DNA from 3 places in the Sporosarcina sp. P19 genome. Region 2 is predicted to be linked to each of the others. Evidence: riboswitches for the same ligand, from Rfam matches in the RefSeq annotation. Region 2 holds a riboswitch; each other region holds the start of a gene.
The links. A riboswitch is a leader RNA that binds a small molecule or an ion and turns the genes downstream of it on or off. The one in region 2 is predicted to bind thiamine pyrophosphate.
Positions count from the first base shown of each region.

Region 1 (2,202 bases), on a different contig from region 2:
GTATCATCTTCCAGATGCGGATTGGACGAGTTCAACAAGACCGCAAGATTTTTTGCATCGTCGAGCGCTCTGTGAGCGTTATGCACTTGAATTCGGTGCGCTCTCAGCAATTGTTGCAGTTTACCGTTCTCAAAGCCGTAATTCTTCCATTTGATTTGTCGGACGGAGCAATACCAGTCCATGTCGAGCGTTTCAGGCAATAGTCGACTAACGAATCCTCTATCAAATGATGCGTTATGCGCTACTATACCGTCTGCTTGATCTAGTATTTTCAAGATTCTATCCATATCCAATGACTTCCCTCTTACCATCTGATCGGTAATGCCTGTGAGATTCGTAATGGTCGGAGAGATGGAATAGAACGGTTCTTGAAACTCGCAATACTCATCAGCCACCCGAATAATACGATTATCTTCATACTCTCCGAGCATAACGCCTAACTCGATCACTTCACTGGCCTCGGCACTCATACCTGTCGTTTCCACGTCAATAAATGCTATATGTTTCGTCATGTAAAAACTCCTTTTACACTCTATTTACATTATATTAAGAACACAATTAAGATTATTTCTATCCTTTTAGTATATCAGGATTTCACTAGTATATGTTCAATTTAAACTGTATGCAGTTCATTGAAACGTGTAGTAATTTCTTAAGTTGCCAGACAATTCAACGTGCTGTATACTAGGATTACTTACATAATTGTCCGTACGGGTGCTTGAGAGAAACAGGCTGAGATAGCAGATTAATCTACTGCTGACCGTTAATCTGATCTGGGTAATGCCAGCGTAGAGACCGTGATCGATGGAATTATACAGGAATCTCTTTCCTTCTTCGGCCGTCTGCTCTTCAGACGGCTTTTTTGTATAAAAAAATAACAAGGAGTGGAAGAGTATGAAGAAGTTAAAGTTTACCGATTTGTTGATCACCATCATGATTGGCGTGGTGTTTGGGGTACTGATGAAGTTTTGGGATGATTTATACACTGTCGTCAAACCGATCATGCCTGTCGCACGTCAACTGCTTTACGGCATGTGGTTCATGGTAGGACCGTTCGCCTTTTTATTATTGCGAAAGCCTGGTACTGCATTCATCGCAAGTCTGGCAGGGGCTTCCTTGTCTGCGTTTGCCGGACATGGTATTGAGGTTTTGATGTATGGGTTTGCACAGGGTCTTGCTGCGGAATTACTGTTTGCTGCATTCCGTTATAGACGCTATTCCATTTTAATCGCCGGGTTAGCAGGTATCGCTTCATGTCTTGCAAGTTTCGGACTCGATTTAATTTACGGGTACGCAGCACTCGAAACATGGGCACTCATTGTGAAATACGGATTACGTACAATCAGCGCATTCATCTTCACAGGTATTTTCGCTGTATTTATTGTAAGAGCGCTAGAAGCAACAGGCGTGACATCGTTAATTCGACCTGTTGATAAGAAAGAATATACGTTGCTTGATCAGTAAACGCGGAGGAATGATCCAACTATGAAAAACATCAGCGTTACCGATTTACGATTAAAGTTTCCAGGAGAAGATGCTTTGCTCTTTAAAGACCTCTCCTTCTCTGTTCGGCCTGGTGAAAAAGTTCTCATGCTCGGTCCTAGTGGTTGCGGGAAATCTACTTTACTCCAAGTATTGAGCGGCATTATACCAAACTCTATCGAACTACCAATGAAAGCAACAGACATTCAGTTGCCTGACTCATGGGGATTCGTTTTCCAAGACCCCGATACACAGTTCTGTATGACATATGTCGATGAGGAACTCGCTTTCGTATTGGAAAATCTTCAAGTTCCGCGTGAAGAAATGGCCCTTCTTATTGAAGAGGTATTGAAACGTGTAGACTTGCATTTGAAAGACCCACATACGTCCATCAATGAAATGTCGCAAGGTATGAAGCAGCGGTTAGCATTAGCTTCTGTATTATTACTGGAACCTGACGTGCTATTTTTGGATGAACCATCTGCCTTACTGGATCCAGAAGGCACGCAACAAATTTGGTCTTCTATTAAAGAAGCAACCGCTGATAAAACTGTGATTATCGTGGAACATAAAATTGATTTGATTGCGGACTGGGTTGATCGCGTAGTGCTGTTTAATGATCATGGGGTTATGATAGCAGACGGTTCACCTGCAGAGATCTTCGCACACTTTCAGGAAGAACTGAAACGTTATGGTATTTGGTATCCAGGGGTATGGGAA
Region 1 is NZ_PDYR01000007.1:79,490-81,691, reverse strand. It holds gene CSV74_RS09375 (exonuclease domain-containing protein) at 1-512, opposite strand, end outside; TPP riboswitch at 701-812, shown strand; gene CSV74_RS09370 (ECF transporter S component) at 895-1,464, shown strand; gene CSV74_RS09365 (ABC transporter ATP-binding protein) at 1,486-2,202, shown strand, end outside.
Region 1: linked by a shared signal. The riboswitch ahead of CSV74_RS09370 (ECF transporter S component) and the one ahead of CSV74_RS07300 (ABC transporter ATP-binding protein) in region 2 are both predicted to bind thiamine pyrophosphate.

Region 2 (2,202 bases):
TGACGGTAATCGGGAAAAAAGTAATCAGTACCGTAACCGCGACTTTACTCCAAATACTGTAGCCGAACCATAAGACGAAAATCGGTGCGAGCGCGATGACCGGAATCGTTTGCGACGCGATCAGGATAGGGTAAAACGCCTGCTCGATCGGTTTCTTACTATACATCGCAATTGCCAGTGTGGATCCGAGCATGATTGAAATCGATAAGCCGATTAAGATAGTTAAAGCAGTCGGAGGTAAGTGGTGGATAAACAGCTCCGTTTTTAGCTCCCATAATCTGATCAGAATCGCTGAAGGGGACGGGAAGAGAAAGCTTTTGTCGTAAAGACGTGCGCTAATTTCCCATAGGCCCAGTAAAATCGAAACGAAAAGTATAGACCAACTATACGAAGTGATTTTCTTCATAGCCGCGCCTCCGAACGAAGCTCACTAATAAGTTGCTCCTTCAGTTCCATCAGTTCGGGCCGTGCCAAGTCTCGCATAGTACGTGGTCGGCTAAGAGGCACGATGACTTCGCGAATCGTCTGTACTGGTCTTTCAGCTAGTACAAAGATGCGATCGGATAGAAATAAAGCTTCGTCGATATCATGTGTGATGAAGACGATCGTTTTATCGAGCTTCTGCCATTGATCGATCAGCCACTCTTGCATCGTCAGCCGTGTGATTGCATCCAATGCGCTGAATGGCTCGTCCAGCAATAAAACATTGGAGCCGGTCAGGATCGTTCGTAAAAAGGAAACCCGTTGTCGCATCCCACCTGATAAATTTCCAGGATAGGCGTTTTCTTCGCCTGCCAGTCCGAAATCAGCTAGTAGCTGGATGATCTGATCGGCAGTAGGTTTATCGCCTTGAAGTTCTACTGGTAATTGGACATTTTCAAGAATCGTTCGCCACGGCATAAGTAAGTCTTGCTGCGGCATATAGCCGACTTTGCCCAACCGCTTCGTTGTCACTTCTCCGTTCAATGAAATCTCACCACTGTCAGGATTTTCTAGACCGGTGACTAGTCGGAACAACGTGCTTTTCCCGTAACCACTTGGTCCAATGATGCTGACAAATTCGCCTTCATTTACATGCCAATCGACTTGATCAAAAATAGCAGTTGGTTTCGAAGCATTGGTTGCTCGATAATGAAAAGATACATTCGTAAACTCTAAAACCTTATTCGTCATCATTCTTACCACTTCTCATTTCTTCAAAAAATACACACAAAAAAACCACTTCTCTGTGCGAAGCGGTTGCATAGTACGGTCGAAATCCGTCATATGTCCACTTCCCTCCGCTAGCATTATCTAGAGCAGGTTTCGAGGGTTAAGGCGAACGCCTCTCTCAGCAACAGCACCCCTAGTGTTTATCCATATCTTATCGTTACATAGTCTGAAAAGATAGTCAAGATAGGAAAGGAATAAATTGGTCATTTATAGGAGGTTGGAAAATATTCTACACGTCAAAAATCTCGCTATTGCAATTGTTTTGTCGACTCATTATGATTAAGGGGAGTTTATAGCGTATTTTGGTGTCTTGCTAGTTTGCAAGACGTAAAAAGGAATCAGGTGAAAATCCTGAACGGTCCGGCCACTGTAATTGGAAAGTAACTTCAGACAACCACTGGTATTTATACTGGGAAGGTTGAAGTTGCGTTCGTATCCAAAAGTCAGGAGACTTACCATAATACAATGCTTACAGCCTTCCGGGAAAAGGTGTGTATGTTGTGTTGTATTATGTATGTCTAAACACGCATCCATCCTTGTCTCTTTCCGGAGGCGGGATTTTTTTATTGAGAAAAATAGGGGGTAGGAGTCGTTGAGGAAAGGTAGTCGAGTAAGCAAGACATTCTCTGTGTTGCTAAGTTTGTTGTTGGTGTTGTCGGTTTTAACTCCAACAGTACAAGCGGTTGATACAGGAGTAGAGAAAACCAAAGCAACGGTTGCCGAGCAGGCAGATGTGGAAGAATTATTAGCTAAAACCATTCAATTTTATAAAAACAAAAAAATGAAATTGGATTCGTGGCAAACATTAGTAGGACTTTACGCAGCAGGTGAAGACCTGAATAATGGCGAGTGGATATTACCAGAATGGCAAAAAGAAGATCCAGATTATCTAGAACCTATACATCATGGTACAGATCATATTCGCTTTATCTTCGGGTTACTCGCAATGAACGAAGATCCAGCAGATGCATGGGAAACGAATCGTAATCT
Region 2 is NZ_PDYR01000005.1:38,780-40,981, reverse strand. It holds gene CSV74_RS07305 (ABC transporter permease) at 1-406, opposite strand, end outside; gene CSV74_RS07300 (ABC transporter ATP-binding protein) at 403-1,173, opposite strand; TPP riboswitch at 1,259-1,357, opposite strand; cobalamin riboswitch at 1,499-1,686, shown strand; gene CSV74_RS07295 (DUF4430 domain-containing protein) at 1,805-2,202, shown strand, end outside.

Region 3 (2,202 bases), on a different contig from region 2:
CAACATGATGTTTCGCTCAGGATCGCGACCAAATTCCAATTTGATATCATATAGCTCTAACCCTTTTTCCGCCATCTCTGATCGAACGACTTCAGAAATTTGTTGAGTTAATTCTTTAAGCGTTGCGTATTCTTCATGCGTTAAAATATGAAGTTGCGCCAAAGCATCTTCTGAAATAGGTGGATCTTGACGTTCATCGTCTTTTAGCGTCACTTCCACGAAAGCATCCAATACTTGCCCTTCTTCAGCATACGCACCGAATCTGCGCAAGAAACTTCCGACCGCACGGTATCGACAAATCACTTCTAATCCTTTACCAAAGACCGTAGCAGGTTTCACCGTCATCGTTACTTCATCCAGATCAGCATCGATATAATGTGTTGGTACGTTTTGCTCCTCCAATTTCTCGAAAAAGTATTTCGTCATGCGAAGTCCAGACTTCCCAGCACCATCAATCGTCAGGCCTACTGTGTTAGCACCTGGATCGAATACACCATCTTCCCCTGTTACATCATCCTTGAATTTCAATAGCACGTGGCCATCTTCCAAGCGGTAGACGTCTTTCGTTTTACCAGAATAGGTTAATTTCATCCGTACGATTCTCCTCTATTCATAAATGTGTACTACCTATTCAGTATAAAGCACTTTGACGAGAAGAAAAAGTATTGTTTGACGAAAGTTGATAGGCATCACGGCAGATTTCACAAAATACTCTTATACTTAGGATCACACATACACTTTAAAGAGGAGGAAATGAATCATATACTTTCATACAGTTACCTTCTATCTTTTATTCGGAGCGCTTTTTGAAATATGTACTAAGTAGCATACGTACTCTTCCATCAAGGCAAGTATGGAACCGACTCTACAAGAAGCAAGCATCCTTTGAAACAACAAAATTATGGAAATCACTGTAAATAGTGTAGAAATCGGTATCGCTAATCAAATCGCTGAATGAGTACATATGTAAAAGAAACTCTTTTCATTCCGCCATACACATGATATGCTAGATATGAAAACTAAATATTTTGACCATTAGGGGAATCCTTCACAAGGACTGAGAAAAGAGTGTGGCTCTGAAACCCTTATCACCTGAACAGATTAGCACCTGCGGAGGGAAGTGGCGAGTCGTTCCGGATATATTTCTGTCGACATTTCTACCACTTTCCGATTCGGGAAGTGGTTTTTTCTATTGGAGGGGAATGAATGAAATTACTTGGCGTGACCGACGACCGCCTTTCAATTGATGAACTGACGCTACACTTGCAGCAGACTGCACCGTTTCTTGACGCCATCATTTTGCGGGAAAAGTCCAAGACAGATGAACAGCTTGTAAATATAGTCACGCGCCTTGCATGTGCTGGATTTCCACTCAACAAGCTCATTCTACATGCCAGACCTCACCTAGCTAGCAGGCTGAACCTATCAAAAGTACAGCTGACCGGTTATGGCATGTCTTTACCAGATGCACATCAAGAATTTCCTGAGCTGGCATTCGGTTGCTCGATTCATTCGTTGGCAGAAGCAAAGGAAGCTGTGAAAGAAGGAGCAGACTGGCTTTTGTACGGGCATGTTTTCGAGACGAAATCGAAGCCCGGACTGCCAGCGCGCGGAACGGAGGAATTGTTTTCTATTGCAGAGTGTAGTTCGATTCCCGTGTATGCAATCGGCGGAATTCAGCCGCATCACTTGCCCAATTTACAGCGAAACAATGTAGCAGGTGCTGCCGTATTATCCCCTATGCATTCACTAAAAGTCTTACAAAGTTATAGAAATGGAGTGTCGTCTGATGGAGAAAATGATTGATTTGAACGGAAAATCGTATTCGGTCGTTCCGGAAGTAGGGACGATTCAGCAGTTACTTGAGCATTTAGGACTTGGCGATCGTATTTTGATTGTGGAGAAAAACAAAGAGATTTTGCAGAAAGATTACTATGACGCACCAATTATGGACCGAGACCAAATTGAAATCATACATTTTGTAGGAGGCGGATGAAAATGTTAAAAATAGCAGATAAAAAATTCTCTTCACGGTTATTACTAGGTACGGGGAAATATCCTTCATTTAAAATACAAAAGCAAGCAGTTGAGGTATCAGAAGCAGAGATCCTGACGTTCGCGGTACGACGCATGGATATTTTTGAGAAGTCACAGCCCAATTTCCTCGAACAACTAGATTTAACACGCTATACATTGCTACCG
Region 3 is NZ_PDYR01000008.1:15,014-17,215, forward strand. It holds gene CSV74_RS09830 (phosphoribosylaminoimidazolesuccinocarboxamide synthase) at 1-591, opposite strand, end outside; TPP riboswitch at 1,028-1,136, shown strand; gene CSV74_RS09835 (thiamine phosphate synthase) at 1,207-1,806, shown strand; gene thiS (sulfur carrier protein ThiS) at 1,790-1,996, shown strand; gene CSV74_RS09845 (thiazole synthase) at 1,993-2,202, shown strand, end outside.
Region 3: linked by a shared signal. The riboswitch ahead of CSV74_RS09835 (thiamine phosphate synthase) and the one ahead of CSV74_RS07300 (ABC transporter ATP-binding protein) in region 2 are both predicted to bind thiamine pyrophosphate.